One region of the Bacillus sp. 01N45 genome, then DNA from elsewhere that is predicted to be linked to it. Evidence: riboswitches for the same ligand, from Rfam matches in the RefSeq annotation. Region 1 holds a riboswitch; each other region holds the start of a gene.
What was found. A riboswitch is a leader RNA that binds a small molecule or an ion and turns the genes downstream of it on or off. The one in region 1 is predicted to bind thiamine pyrophosphate.
Positions count from the first base shown of each region.

Region 2: another riboswitch for thiamine pyrophosphate. It lies ahead of AC1DMU_RS20640 (MTH1187 family thiamine-binding protein); the one in region 1 lies ahead of tenA (thiaminase II).
Region 3: another riboswitch for thiamine pyrophosphate. It lies ahead of thiC (phosphomethylpyrimidine synthase ThiC); the one in region 1 lies ahead of tenA (thiaminase II).
Region 4: another riboswitch for thiamine pyrophosphate. It lies ahead of thiT (energy-coupled thiamine transporter ThiT); the one in region 1 lies ahead of tenA (thiaminase II).

Region 1 is NZ_JBFTQW010000007.1:304,072-308,100, reverse strand. Features, by position in the region: gene AC1DMU_RS18790 (DUF3965 domain-containing protein) at 1-30, shown strand, start outside; gene AC1DMU_RS18785 (hypothetical protein) at 259-597, opposite strand; gene AC1DMU_RS18780 (SH3 domain-containing protein) at 603-1,763, opposite strand; TPP riboswitch at 2,033-2,144, shown strand; TPP riboswitch at 2,205-2,307, shown strand; gene tenA (thiaminase II) at 2,390-3,085, shown strand; gene AC1DMU_RS18770 (ABC transporter ATP-binding protein) at 3,054-3,803, shown strand; gene AC1DMU_RS18765 (ABC transporter permease) at 3,803-4,029, shown strand, end outside.
Region 2 is NZ_JBFTQW010000009.1:103,550-107,578, reverse strand. Features, by position in the region: gene AC1DMU_RS20655 (ABC transporter ATP-binding protein) at 1-410, opposite strand, end outside; gene AC1DMU_RS20650 (ABC transporter substrate-binding protein) at 407-1,405, opposite strand; gene AC1DMU_RS20645 (ABC transporter permease) at 1,402-2,175, opposite strand; gene AC1DMU_RS20640 (MTH1187 family thiamine-binding protein) at 2,147-2,467, opposite strand; TPP riboswitch at 2,568-2,669, opposite strand; gene AC1DMU_RS20635 (methyl-accepting chemotaxis protein) at 2,731-4,029, opposite strand, start outside.
Region 3 is NZ_JBFTQW010000006.1:281,152-285,180, reverse strand. Features, by position in the region: gene AC1DMU_RS16585 (arsenic transporter) at 1-447, shown strand, start outside; gene thiC (phosphomethylpyrimidine synthase ThiC) at 549-2,309, opposite strand; TPP riboswitch at 2,422-2,537, opposite strand; gene lldP (L-lactate permease) at 2,609-4,029, opposite strand, start outside.
Region 4 is NZ_JBFTQW010000013.1:65,486-69,514, reverse strand. Features, by position in the region: gene feoB (ferrous iron transport protein B) at 1-1,754, opposite strand, end outside; gene AC1DMU_RS24435 (FeoA family protein) at 1,751-1,978, opposite strand; TPP riboswitch at 2,173-2,274, shown strand; gene thiT (energy-coupled thiamine transporter ThiT) at 2,361-3,029, shown strand; gene AC1DMU_RS24425 (sensor histidine kinase) at 3,238-4,029, opposite strand, start outside.

The DNA of each region.
Region 1 (4,029 bases):
TTTATTTATGAAAAATATGCTTGCGGATAAAGAGCATTTTCTATATAAATTAAAAAGGATCTCAAGTTTATGTGAGATCCTTTTTTTATTAGTAAAGCAAGGAGAACGCAATTAAGACGAGAAATAACATTCCATAAAGGAGAAATTGTGCCGTATTACTTCCTTGTATACCAAAAAAAGTATTTATTTTTGTGTATAAATTCAATATATATTTTATCGGATTATCTTTGAAAGATCGGTACACAGTGTCTCCTCTTTCTAAGCTTCTTGTTCGTGTTTTTTGGTATTAGGGACATGAATGTATCTAGCTATGAATAATAAAACAGCCATAAAGAATACAGGAAATACGGTAGATAAATAAAAACCATTACTAATAATATTTGTTATTAGGGCACTTAATAGAAAGATGGCATTATATATATGAGCAATTTTTTGTTTTAGTTGTACTTGAAAGGATTCCATCATAATTTCTAAAGTAACAAAAGCAATGATAATAGATAAAAATACAGTGTTTGTATTGTAAATGATTAAACAACAGATTAAACCTAAAAAGGCGAAGTATTCAATTAAGAGAGGTATATTGATATTGCGTTGCATACAATTTACCTAACTAAATATGGCAGTGGGTTTACTGCATTTGTTTTTTCAAAATTCCATTCTCCATTGTGTAATTCAAAATGAAGATGTTGCCCGTATGAATGACCTGTGTTTCCCATATGACCTACTAATTGTCCAGCTTGTACTTGATCACCAGCTTGTACAGTGCGATCTTTCATGTGTGCATAGACTGTTGTATATAATTTCCCGTTTATTTGATGGGCGATGAACACAACATTGCCATAGCTAGCTGAATAATATGATTTCACAACTTTACCTGCAGCTGCCGCCTGGATTGAGACATTACCTTGAGCCGCAATATCTATACCATAATGCATTTGTTCCCAACGTATATCAAAGGTTGAGCTAATTCTTCCTTGAGTAGGGAATTTGAAAACTGCTGGAATGGAAGTAGGTTGAGCCGTTTGAGCTTGTGATTGCATTTGATTTTGCACCACATAATGTTTTGCCACGTATCCGTATCCTGTGCCAAAACGAATTTTATACCAAGTTCCTACAGTTTCCACTACTTGTATTTGTGTACCATTTTGTAATGAACCAAGTAGTGCACCACTTGTACTAGCGTTGCCACGTACATTAAGTTTAGGTGTTGCAACTGTGTATTTCGTATTAGTTTGAACTGTGATGCCTTTTACTAAAGGCTGTGAACCATTAGATACGAATGCTTTTTGTACGTAACCTGTTTTGCCATTATGTAAAATTTTATACCACTCGCCTTGTTCTTCTTGAATGGTAACGAATTTCCCATTTGGTAATACATCTAAAATTGAAGATTCTAAATTAGGTTCAGAACGAACGTTTAATGCATTGGCATTAACGATGTATTGATTATTAGATTGAAGTTTGTTTTTTAGTAGAATAGCATCTTTTTGTACGTAACCTACTTTATTATTAACAGATACTTTATACCAGCCATTAGTTGTTTCAAGTATGTTTACCTTCGTATTAAAGCGAATTGTATCAATTGATGAGCTATTTGCGTTATCTTTTGTATGTAAGGCTACTTGATCGACTTTGACATATCCAGTTTTCACATTAGATAATTGTTCAGCGTTGGCTGTTTGTACATTTGTTTCTCCCATAGAAGGAAGTAAAGAGGCAATTGCGACAGTAGTTGCTGTTAAAGCAGTAGCTTTCATATTCATATAATAGAGACCTCCTCTAGTTGTATAGTTGTAATTTTATTATAGTATAAAGATATAATATAGTGGGTGTATTCACATAAATGTAATATGAAATCAATATAAAAATAAATTTTTTGAGGATAATGATTCCTTTTTATCCAATTAATTAGGATAATAATTTCTAAGATAGAATATAAGTATTATATAGTTTTGTTATTTTGTTGACAATTGGGAAAATTAAAACAGTTGATGATGTCTTATTACGATGTTATACTGACAGTGTTAATTTCATAGTTTGCTAGGAGAGCTGGTGTTGCCAGCTGAGAGTAGGCCGTAAGCCTTTGATCCTTTTCATTACCTGATCTAGATTATGCTAGCGTAGGGAAGCAATTCGGACACTAATAATGAGTCCCCGTTTCTTTGCGTATAGAAACGGGGCTTTTTTGTTTGAAAATTTCATATTGAAACCACTAGGGGTGCTTGTTGTGCTGAGAGAGGAATAATCCTTAACCCTTACAGACCTGATCTAGGTAATACTAGCGAAGGGAAGTGGAACAACGAATAAATTATAATTTTATTTGCTGTAACCACTTCTTATTTAGAAGTGGTTTTTTATTTAGATATATAAATTGAAAGGGGATAGAGAAATGAAATTTTGCGATAGATTATTAGAAACTGTACAACCAGTTTGGGAGATGAGTCATAATCACCCGTTTGTAGTAGGTATGGGAGATGGCACGTTAGAAAAAGATAAGTTTCAGTATTATATTATTCAAGATTATTTATATTTGTTAGATTATGCAAAGCTATATGCGATTGGTGTTGTAAAAGCAACGAATCCACAAGTAATGGGGAAATTTGCTGAACAAATTGATGGCATATTAAATGGAGAAATGACGATCCATAAACAATATGCAAAAAGACTTGGTATTTCTATAGAGGAGATAGAATCTGCAAAACCATCTGCTAAAAATTTAGCCTATACAAATTACATGATGTCTGTATCTCAAAATGGCACACTTGCGGAATTAATAGCAGCACTTCTTCCATGTATGTGGAGTTACTGGGAAATTGGAAAGCGTTTAAACGATATTCCTGGAGCAAGAGATCATGAGTTCTTTGGTGAGTGGATTCAAGGATATAGTTCAGAAGAATACGGTAGCCTTTGTATTTGGTTAATAGATTTATTAAATGAAATGGCAGTTGGAAAGTCTGACAAAGAGTTAGATCGATTAGAGGAGATATTCCTATATTCCAGTCGATTTGAATATTTATTCTGGGATATGTCCTATCGTAAGGAGATGTGGGGATTTGAGGAGCAAGAACATACTACAGTTTCATAATGTTTCTTTTCATTATGATGAGAAAACAATCATCAATGAATTAAATGCTTCTATACAAGATAAAGAGTTTGTAAGTATTATCGGACCGAGTGGATGCGGGAAAAGTACTTTATTTCGCCTTATTACAGGTTTAGAAGAGGTGAGTACTGGACAGATAGAGCTGACAGAAACAAAGAGCCATCCTGTAGGCTATATGCCCCAAAAAGATATGCTCCTGCCATGGAGAACGATTATTGAGAATGCTGCCCTGCCGCTAGAGTGCCAAGGTGTACAGAAGAAAGAAGCGCAAATAAAGGCAAAGGAACTGTTACATAAATTTGGTTTACAAGGGTATGAGACAAAATATCCGAAAGATTTATCTGGTGGTATGAGGCAACGCGTATCTTTCATTCGAACTTTATTAACAGGCGGGGAGATATTGTTGTTAGATGAACCGTTTAGCGCGTTGGACGCTTTAACGAAGGCATCTTTGCAAGAATGGCTGTTTGAACAATGGAAAGAGTGGGAAAAAACAATTTTATTTATCACTCATGATGTGGAAGAAGCGTTGTTTCTTTCTAATCGAATTTTAGTAGTAGAGCAGCAACCGATAACTACTTTAACCGAGAGGGTTGTACCACTTGATCGTAATCGAACAAGAAAAGATTTATATAAGCCTGAAGTGTTAGCGCTTAAAGATGAGCTTCTTAGTATGTTACAAAGGCAGGTACTCGTATGATGAACCGGTTGAAGGAGCTATTACCTGCCCTTACACTTACTAGTATTTTACTTGCCTTTTGGGAAGTAGGCGCAAGAATCGTAGACGAAATGTACATTTTACCGTCACCGTCTGCAATTGTGATGAAGATCTGGAAACTAAAAGATATATTATTTACGGTTCATTTGCCGGCAACCTTATCCGTCGTTTTAATAGGGGTGGCTATTTCTATCGTACTTGGGGTAGG
Region 2 (4,029 bases), on a different contig from region 1:
CTTTGACGCATACCACCAGACAATTCATCTGGATAATGGTCTGCATATTCATCTAGTTCAAATTGCTTTAATGCTTCCATTCCCTCTGTCAGCCTTTGTTTTTTCGGTTTCCCTTCGATTTCCAATGGAAGAACTATATTTTGCAAAGCTGATCGCCAAGGTAGTAATAAATCCTGCTGCGGCATATAACTTACAACATCTTGCTCTTGTACGTGCGTATCCTTATACGTTACATTTCCACTTGTTGGTTTTTCAACATTTGCAATCATATTTAATAATGTGCTTTTCCCGCAACCACTCGGTCCTACAAAGGAAACGAACTCTCCCTCTCGTATAGAAGCACTAATATTTGCTAATACATTCTTTCCATCAAAAGCTTTTACAATCTCTTTTATTTGTAATCCACTCATTTTTCACTTGGAAGGAACTCATTTGTAAAGGCATCTTTCACATCAATTTTCTTCTTAATAACTTTGTTATCATATAAGAAATTCATGTAATTCGTCCAAACTTCTTCCTTCTGTACTCCCCACGTTTTTGCATCATCTTGATATTTCGTACTTAACCATTTTTGACTTTCTTGTACTAATTCTTTATTCACATCTGGAACTGCTTTAATTAAAATATCAGCAGCTTCTTTCGGTTCTTTAATTGCAAAATTATAACCTTCTGTCGTTGCACTCATAAACTTTTTCACAAAGTCTTTATCTTGCTTCGTATGTTTTTCACTCGTAATAATAACAGGACTATAGAAATCAAGCGCTGGGTCTAAGTCTTTCACCATAATCGTATTTAACTCTTTTCCTTGGCGCTTCGCTTCAATTCCATCCCATCCGTAATATATCCATTCAAAGTCTGCATCACGACCGATTGATTTAAAGAAATCTGTTTGTCCTAAGATGATTTTTTCAACTTTATTAAAATCAGCTTGATGCTTCTCCATGATTGTCTTCAACGTCGCTTCTTCTGCTGGTCCTCCCCAGCCGCCGTAACGTTTACCTTCAAAATCTTTTGGTGACGTCATATTATCTTTTTTAAGTGATGCAAAAGCTGAAGTATTATGTTGGATGATTGCTCCTACAGATACAACAGGAATACCTTCCACACGAGCCAACGTTACATTTTCTTGTGCGCTTATTGCGAAGTCAGCTTTTCCGGAAGCTATCATTTGCTCCGCTGTCACATTATCACCTGGCTGAATAATCTCTACATCTAATCCTTGCTTTTTATAATAATCTTTCGTTTGCGCTACATATAGGCCAGTATGATTCGTATTCGGAAACCAATCTAATACTACTTTTACTTTTTGATCTTTACTTGCACTTTCTTCTTTCTTCGCCGGATTACATCCAGCTACACCTACTGCTAATAAGGCAGCCAACATAACTTTTAAACCTTTTTTCATTTTCTGCCGTCCTTTCTATATATCCATGGTGCTGTTATTCTTGCCATAAACTCCACGATAAAATACAGACATAATGTCACCATAACAATAATTGCCGCCACACCAAATACTCGGGCTGTTAGAAAGGATTTTGTAGCTCTTGTAAGCATAACTCCTAACCCTTCGCTTGCACCGAGCCATTCCCCAATAATTGCTCCCATTACGCTATATGTAACTGCAATTTTTAAACCTGAGAAAAAGTATGGCAGCACTGCTGGAAACTTTACTTTCTGGTAAACTTGCCATTTCGTTGCCTTCATCGTTTGCAACAACTTCAACATATTTTTATCTACCGTTTGAAAACCTTCTAAAATGCTGAGCGCAATCGGGAAGAAACAAACGAGTATTACTACCATTACTTTCGGTAGCATTCCATATCCAAACCAAATAATAAATAACGGTGCAAGTACAACGATTGGAATCGTTTGCGAAATAACAAGCAACGGATTTATTAAAATACGAAATAAAGGGATAACATCCATAATAATTGCAATACTTGTCCCAATTAAAATCGCAAAAAACAGTCCGATTAGAACCTCTTGTAACGTTTGCATCGTATTCGGTAATAGTAAATCTTTCATTCCAATTAATTCTTGAACAATGGCAGAAGGCTTCGGTAAAATCCACGGTTCAATTTTAAATAATGAAACAGATCCTTCCCATATCGCTATGAGAAGGATAAGCCAAATTGTTGTAATTATTTTAGATTGCTTCTGGTTTTGCATATTCATCACGGTACTTCCAAACCTTTTCATCTATCGTTACACCAGTGCTTGGACGATAATGGATTTTAATAGAAGTAATCACTTCTTCTGCTCCAGCATCCACACAAGCTTGTTGCGCACGTTTAATGATATCAAGAAGTACATCTAATTCTCCTTCCAGCGTTGTTTCCATTGCCCCTACTTCATAACGAACTCCCGATTGTTGTACAACTTCAATTGCTTTATCAACAACAGAATACACATCTTTGTTCTTCGCTTGTGGTACTACTGAAAATGAAATTGTAACTTGTTGTGACATAGTAAAATCCCCCTTATAAAATGAAATATTAAAACAAGAAAAGGCTTTCCTACTGCGTAGGAAAGCCTTGTATGCAAGTTATTATAGAATAACATATGCTACATCACTTTAAGTAACTCCCTACGCTGGCATTATCCAGATCAGGTTGAGGGTCGATGTTTGTTTACATCCTCTCAGCCAATTGGCTCCCCGGTCCTTAATTCGTTTTCATTGTAGCATGATTTATTTTATTGAACAAACAAAAGCACGTATAATCATTTCATTTAACTTTTGAATTCCCCTATTAACTCTTGTAACTCCTGTGAAAGCCAGCTTAAAGAACTAGCTAATTCAGCAATATCTTGTACAGACATTTCCTGTTCTTTCATACTTTCTTCAATATTATTACTACTATTTGCATACTTATTTGCAATAAGTGATAGTTCATTTACAACACGAACAATATTTTGGCTATTTTTCAATATATCACTTGAATTGCTAGAAACAACTCTAACTTGATTTGTAACAGATTGTGCTGATTTTGAAATTTTTTCAAAGAAAGCACCACTACTTTGAAAAAGTTTAATTCCGGATTCTACTTCTTTTGAAGCTTTTTGTATTGAAACAACAGCTTCTTCCGTTTCAACTTGTGTTTCCCCTATTAATTTCGCTATATCTTTTGCTGATGCTTCCGTCTGCTCTGCTAATTTACGCACTTCATCAGCAACAACGGCAAATCCCTTTCCGGTTGCCTCAGCACGTGAAGCTTCAATAGAAGCATTTAAAGCTAGCGAATTCGTTTGATTTGAAATACCTGTAATTACATTTACAATATCACTAATTTCTTTTGATCTTGTTTCCAAAGAATGAATGATAGAAGATAAATCTTGTACTGCATTTTGTATTATGTTCATTTGATTAATCGTCTGTTCAATAACACCATTTCCTTTTACTGAATGATGCGTCGTACCTTCAGACTCTTTCGCCATTTGTTTTGTAATATTAGTTATCTCTTCCATCCTATCTTCCATTTCATATACAATACCTAAGTACTTTGGTACTGAAGTTTCTTGTGATTGAACGCCAGCCCTTAACTCAACTATAGAACTTACGATTCCTTGGACTGCCATGCTATTCTCTTTCGTACTCACTGACAATTCTTGCGAAGATGAGGAAACCTGTTCTGCTGTCTGCTTCACTTTATCTATAATTCCTTTAAACTTCTCAATGGTATTATTAAAATACGCATTAATAATACCAATATCATCTGGTCTTTCCTCTAATTTAATACTTAAATCACCTTCACCGACTCTGCGCAATCCTTCACGTAAATCCCGCAATGGAGCAAGTGCGTTACGCACAATTAAGAATTGAATAAAAGTTGCAATTAAAACAGAAATACAAATAAACATTAAACCTTGTATAATAAACTTTTCTTTTGTACTAGGAACAATAGAAGCATCTACATCAGCTGCAACAAGTGCCACAATGTTACCTTCTCCATCCTTAATTGGCTCTAATATCGTTACCCATGTTCCTAATGCGTCTTCATATACTTCTGTCATGTTTGCTTTTTTTGTGCT
Region 3 (4,029 bases), on a different contig from region 1:
ATTTTCGCTTTCTCTATGTATGTAATTATTTACGGGCTTCACAACGCAGGATTAACAACGGCGCTTGTAAATTGGCTTGAACCAGTTGTAAGTCAACATCTACTCTATGCTAGCTTTGCAATGGGCGGACTTGTATCTATCCTCTCTAACGTCTTTAATAATCACCCTGCACTTATGATTGGTACCATTACATTAACAGAAATGGGCCTAGATCCAGTCACATTAAAAACTATCTATCTCGCAAATATCATTGGTAGTGACATCGGTTCACTATTATTACCAATCGGTACGCTAGCTTCCCTCATTTGGATGTATATCCTAAGACAAAATAAAATTAAAGTGAAATGGAAAGATTATTTAAGCGTATCTCTCATCGTAATCCCACTCACAACAGCCGTCACATTATTCCTCTTATACTACTGGGTACAATTATTCTTCGCCTTATAGAAAATAGAAGCCCCCTTTGCTACCGTCTTAGCAAAGGGGGCTTCTTCTATATTTAAGTTAGGTACTACAGTGTGATCAATCAAGTAAAGAGGTGTAACGTGTTATTGGTATAAATGACTACCAGTGTCTTTAAATTCTTTCGCTTTCTCTTTCATCCCTTTTTCAATTGCTTCTGTCGTTTCTAAATCATTGTCTTTCGCATATTCACGAATATCATGTGAAATTCTCATACTACAAAACTTCGGTCCACACATTGAACAGAAATGAGCCGTTTTCGCGCCTTCTGCTGGCAATGTTTCATCGTGATATTCCATCGCACGTTCAGGGTCTAAAGATAAATTAAATTGATCGCGCCAACGGAATTCAAAGCGAGCTTTTGAAAGTGCATCATCACGCTGATGAGCCGTTTTGTGCCCTTTCGCAAGATCAGCTGCATGTGCAGCAATTTTGTACGTAATAACCCCCGTGCGAACATCATCTTTATTCGGTAAACCTAAATGTTCTTTCGGTGTTACATAACAAAGCATCGCCGTGCCAAACCAGCCAATCATCGCCGCTCCAATTGCCGATGTAATATGGTCATAACCTGGTGCAATATCTGTCGTTAACGGCCCAAGTGTATAGAACGGCGCGCCCTGACAAATATCAAGCTCTTTCTCCATATTCTCTTTAATTAAATGCATCGGTACATGCCCAGGTCCTTCAATCATCACTTGCACATCATGTTTCCAAGCAATCTTCGTTAATTCACCAAGTGTTTCAAGCTCAGAAAACTGTGCTTCGTCATTTGCATCTGCAATCGAACCTGGACGTAATCCATCTCCAAGAGAGAACGAAACGTCGTACTGCTTCATAATTTCACATATCTCTTCAAAATGAGTGTATAAGAAGTTTTCTTTATGATGGAATAAACACCACTGTGCCATAATTGAACCACCACGTGAAACGATACCTGTCGTACGCTTTGCAGTAATCGGAATGTAACGAAGTAATACGCCCGCGTGAATCGTAAAGTAATCCACACCTTGCTCCGCCTGCTCAATTAACGTATCACGATACACTTCCCACGTTAAATCTTCTGCAATTCCATTTACTTTTTCCAGCGCTTGATAAATCGGTACAGTTCCAACTGGTACAGGCGCGTTACGAATAATCCACTCACGCGTCGTATGAATATTTTTACCTGTAGATAAATCCATAATCGTATCCGCACCCCAACGCGTTGCCCACGTCATCTTCTCTACTTCTTCTGCAATTGAAGAAGATACAGCAGAGTTTCCGATATTTGCATTGACCTTCACGTGAAAGTTACGGCCGATAATCATCGGTTCTGCTTCCGGATGGTTAATATTCGCTGGTAAAATGGCACGACCTTCCGCGATTTCCTTACGAACAAACTCAGGCTCTACTCCTTCACGAATCGCAACATATTCCATCTCAGACGTAATGATACCCTTACGTGCATAATGCATTTGCGTAACATTTCCACCTTGCTTTGCTCTAAGCGGCTGACGATCCATTTGCGGGAAAACAGGCGTATGTTTCAAAGCCACTTTCACACCGTCATCCTCTGGTTTTACTTCGCGCCCTTCGTATGCTTCTACATCTCCGCGCTCCAGGATCCAAGAGTGGCGCGGCGCCTGCAATCCCTTTTCCAGTTCCACTTTATACGCAGGATCTGTATAAGGACCGCTCGTATCATATACACGAATTGGCGGATTCGGAATACCGTTCGTTTCGCTTTGTTCAATCTCGCGCATCGGCACTTTCATACCCGCGCGTGGTCCATCCACATACACTTTCTTACTTCCTGGTAAACTCGATTTCAATTCAATTTGCTCAGCTGAAACAGACTGTTTCATAACCTTTGTTGCCCCCCTGTACGTGACAAGGACAAGATATGGCCAGCGTATGCCAAAATAAAAAGAGCCAGGTCCATAAAAAAATAAGGACCTGGCTCATAAAGACATCATTATGTAAAGCCGTTAACTTCCCTACGCTGGTACGAGCCAGATCAGGTCCAAAGGGTTAAGAAGTTCACACGCTTCTCTCTCAGCCTACGCATACGTTAGGCACCCCTAGTTTATCACTGATTTAATTTTCAATACTTTCCCATCATACACGATAATCTGAAAAATGCAAAGTTTATTTCTTTTGTTGTTTATGGAATCATCCACGTTAAATAATATGCCTGTACATACGTCATAATACCAACAATAATTACGAAGAATAAACTATGCTTCACTGTAAAGCGGAATAAATCTGATTCTTTTCCAGCAAGTCCAACTGCCGCACAAGCAATTGCAATCGATTGCGGAGAAATCATTTTTCCTGTTACACCGCCCGTTGTATTTGCTGCAACGAGAAGTACTTCAGATACACCGACTTGCTGCGCTGTAATCGCTTGTAAATTCGAGAACAGTGCATTCGCTGACGTATCGGATCCTGTTAAAAATACACCGATCCAGCCTAGGAATGGTGAGAAGAACGGGAATAGTCCGCCAGTTCCTGCAAGTGCTAATGCTAATGTAGAAGATAGACCAGAATAGTTTGCGATAAACGCGAATCCTAATACGAATCCGATAGATAGAATTGGCATCTTAAGCTCATTTATCGTTTCTTTAAATGTTACTACTGCATCTTTTGCACTCATTTTCAAAATAAAGATAGAAATGATACAAGCAATTAAAATTGCTGTTCCCGTCGCTGATAAAATATCTAATTTCAAGATTGCTTCATAAGGCGTCGGTTTATTTACAATTGGCTCTGCTTTCATTACTAAATTGTGTAAGCCTGGAACTTCAAACTTAAACACAAGGCTTTCCAAAGCACCGCCTGGAGCAAATAACGCTTTAAAGAAACTTTGGCTCCAAATGACTACCATCACAGTTAAAATAATGAATGGAGACCATGCTTTTACTACTTTTCCTACCGTTAGTTTCGGCATAGATATCGCCGTTGCTGCTACCTCACTATTTGCTTCTTTAGACTGATAGATTTCTTTCGGCTGCCAAACTTTTAAGAATAGCGATAGACTCACTAAACTTACAAGTGCTGACGTAATATCCGGAAGTTCTGGCCCTAAGAACGTCGCTGTAATGAACTGCGTAATTGCAAATGAGCTACCTGCTACAAATAGAGCCGGCCATGTTTGTCTTACTCCTTTAAATCCATCCATTAAAAATACGATAAAGAACGGAACAAATAATGATAAGAACGGTAATTGATGCCCAGCCATTTGTCCAATTTTATGCGGATCAATACCTGTTACTTGTCCAGCAACTGTAATCGGAATTCCCATCGCTCCGAACGCTACTGGTGCCGTATTTGCGATTAAACACAGACCCGCTGCATATAAAGGATTTAACCCAAGACCTGCAAGAAGCGCTGCGGTAATCGCTACTGGTGCACCAAATCCTGCTGCCCCTTCCAAAAATGCTCCAAATGAAAAACCGATTAAAATAACGAGTAAACGATGGTCATTCGTAATGGATAATACAGATGCACGAATCACATCGAATTGACCTGTTTTCACAGATATTTTATATAAAAATACCGACATAATGATAATCCAAGCAATTG
Region 4 (4,029 bases), on a different contig from region 1:
TAAATAATTGCCATTGTAGAAACGACAACTTCTTTCGCTAAAAATCCTGTTAAAAGAGATGCTGCAGCTTGCCACGTTCCAAAGCCGAGCGGTGCAAATAGTGGTGCAATAAATCCACCAATCATCGCTAAGTAACTATCTCCCATATCAACACCAAATCCTGATGGACCTGCATAGTTTAATAACCAAATGACAACAGAACCACCGAAGATGAATGTACCTGCTTTACGAACAAATCCTTTCCCTTTCTCCCACGTGCTTAGCCATAACGTTTTCGCTTGTGGCACGCGGTAAGGAGGTAGTTCAATGACGAAAATAGACTTTTCCGCTTTTAAAATGGTAAGAGACATAATTTTTGTAACTAATAATGCAAGAACAATACCTGCAACATATAAAGAAAACACAACAGTTGCCTGACTATGAGGGAAGAATACTCCCGCAAATAATGCGTATACAGGTAAACGTGCCGAACAAGACATAAATGGTGTTACAAGAACTGTAAGTAAACGTTCTTTTTCTTGTTCAATCGTTCTCGCTGCCATAATACCTGGAACATTACATCCAAAACCGATAATCATCGGAATGAATGCTTTTCCATTTAAACCGAAGAACTCCATAATTCTATCCATAACAACTGCAATTCGCGCCATATATCCTGAGTCTTCTAATAATGAAATGAAAAAGAATAGTGCAAAGATTTGTGGAACGAATACTAATACCGCACCAACACCGGCAATAATACCTTCTGTAACGAGTGCTTGAATAAAATCAGAAGCTCCAACACTTGTGAGCCCAGCCGTTACCCAATCCGTAAGCTGTCCACCAAAAAATTCATCTAACATATCGGATAAAGGTGTACCAATCCACGTAAACGTAACCTGAAAAATAAAAAACATAACTGCTAAAAAGATTGGAAGTCCTAAAATTTTATGTGTAATTAATCTATCAATTTTTTCCGAAAAAGGAATTTTTCCTTCTTTCTCATGCTTCATAACATTTGTTTTTAACTTTTCAATATACGCTTCACGAGTTTTGTAAATGTGCTCTTCCAACGTACAATCAAGTTTTCCTTCTAAGCGAGATCGAATGGCTACAAGTTCCTTATAAATTGGTAATGCTTTCATTTCTTTTTCTACTACTTCGTTATTGCTTAAAAATTGAAGGGCTAACCATCTTGGATGCTTATAATTCGCTGTCTCTAAAAGAGCTATTACCTCTCCAATTCCTTCATCCATCTGTACACCATATGAAATAATGAATGGCTTTTTCTCGTTTTTGTCATTTTCTTTAAGAGTAGCAAGTAGTTCTTCACAGCCTTTTCCACTTCTTGCAACGACCGGAACGACTGTTACACCTAATAGCTCTGATAATCGTTTTACATCAATTACAATGCCTCGTTGCTTTGCCACATCGACCATATTTAATCCGATTGAAACCGGCTTTCCAAACTCAAGTAATTGCAACGTTAAATGCATATTTCTCTCGAATTGCGAAGAATCCACTATATTTAACATATGATGAAATTCGTCTGTTAGTAGAAAATTTGTAACGACACCTTCATCACGCGAAACTGGATTCAAATCATAAACACCTGGTAAATCAATTAATGTTCCTTGCTTATCTTTTAATTTACCAACCTTCTTTTCTACTGTTACACCGCTCCAGTTTCCTACGTATTCATAAGAACCAGTAAGTGCATTAAATAATGATGTCTTCCCTGTATTCGGATTCCCTAGCAAAGCTACCTTATTCACGCTAATTCCACCTTTATCATTTTCGCGTCACAATGACGAATACTAATTAACTGTCCACGACACTCCAATGTACAAGGACCTTTGAACATCGCTTTCTGCTTCATGCGAAGTTCGCTTCCTTCAGAAAGACCGAAAGCAGCCAATCTTCTCTTCAGTAAATGATCTAAAGACTGAACGCTTTTTACTAACACTTTCTCACCGATTTTAATATCTACTAAGCTCATAACCTTCCCCCTCAGAAGAGAATGATAATTATTTTCAAAAAAATTATAGCACACTCTATTTCTCTTGTACTATACCCTTTTGCTTCATATTTATTAACATTTCGCTACAATTCTATTTCAATCATTGTCATACTGTATTCGTTTGCCATTCTCATCCATTTCGCTTACAATAAACAATAGCAAATAAAGAATCTCGTTATCACTGGGGGAGCCATGCCGCTGAGAGGGAACACTTCGTTCCGACCCTTCGAACCTGTTAGTTAATGCTAACGCAGGGATTGTGCAAACGTCCGAAATACATACCTCTTTTTTATTTACGTATTTCGTATCCTCCTATGATATCTATTCTTTTTTGCACAACTTGGATTTAGGGGGAGACAACATGCGTAACACCAATTTACAAGCGATGATCGAATCTGCAATTCTTGCAGCCTTCGCCTTGGTCATCGACATTTTACCATTATCAATCAAACTTCCAACAGGCGGTTCCATTTCATTCGCTATGATTCCTATTTTTATTATTGCATACCGCTGGGGCTTTAAATCAGCTTTCTTAGGTGGTTTAGTTTGGGGACTATTACAAATTGTCGTAGGAGATGCTTACATTTTAACACCTATTCAAGCTTTCATTGAGTACTTCATTGCCTTTGCTTTTATCGGATTTGCTGGCTTATTCTATCGTCCAATTCAAAAAGCACTTTTAACGTCTAATGAAAATAACTTAGAACAATCAAGTTTAGGTAGCCGTAAAGAAAAACCTTCATCAAAACAAAACGAAGGTAAGAAAGTCCTTGCTTATATTATCCTTGCTACATTTATCGGTAGCTTTGCTCGCTATTTCTGCCACTTTATTGCTGGTATTATTTTCTGGGGACAATATGCACCGAAAGGTCAATCAGCAGTTCTATACTCATTAATCGTAAACGGCAGTACAATGCTCGGTTCTTTTATTTTATGTACCGTTTTACTTATATTTTTATTTCTTACTTCACCTCGCTTATTCAAGAGCATCAATGCTTATCAAATAAATTCAAACAAAAAGAGCGCTTAATAAGCGCTCTTTTTGTTATATCGTAATATCAATTAAAAATACAATAAATGCACAAAAGAAAATAAATACCATTATACTTAGCCACTTGCTATGCACGGTTCATCGACTCCTTACATAACCTCATTTTCTAACCAGATTATATCGCTTAAAAATAAAGATTAGGTAAAGATAATATGAAAATAAATTAAAAAAGCGTAGCATGCATCATCTACGCTTTTTTAGGTAAATAAAAGTAAAATAATACACCATCTTCTGTATTTTCTGCCCCATATTCAGCATCGTGCAGTTCTAAAATATTTTTAGAAATAGCTAGACCAAGCCCAGTTCCACCTTGTGAACGGTGGCGAGCTGCATCCACGCGATAAAAACGGTCCCAAATTTTATCTAATTGCTCTTCTTCAATGTGAGTACCTTTATTTTCAATACACACTTTTATACGATCTTTCTCATCTATTGTAGAAATAATAATATCCTCTTTATTCGGTGTATAACGTATGGCATTCGTAATGAAGTTCACGATTACTTGTTCAATCCGACTTTGATTTGCGACTACTTCAAATGAACATATATTTTTATGCACATGAAGTTCTTTTTTCTCTATGTCCACAGAAAGGTGTTCACATATATCTTCAATTACTGTATCGATATAAAATACATCCTTTTTCATTTTATATGTACCTGACTCAAATTTAGCTAACTCCAGCATATCCAAAATTAAAGTATCCATTTTATCTACTTCTCGTTCCATTGCCTGAAAATAGTATTCTTTTTTATGCTCAGCTACTCCATCTTTTAAAATAGAAATACAGCTTTTCATAATACTCAGCGGTGTTTTTAATTCATGCGAAACACCAGAAATAAATTCTTTCCGCGTATTTTCTAACTTTCTTTCCTTTTCAATATCTTGTTCTAGCTGTCCAATATGCGAATGGAGCTTATTAGATAATACATTAATATTTTTCGATAAATCACCAATTTCATCTTTTGAAGTAATCGGTAT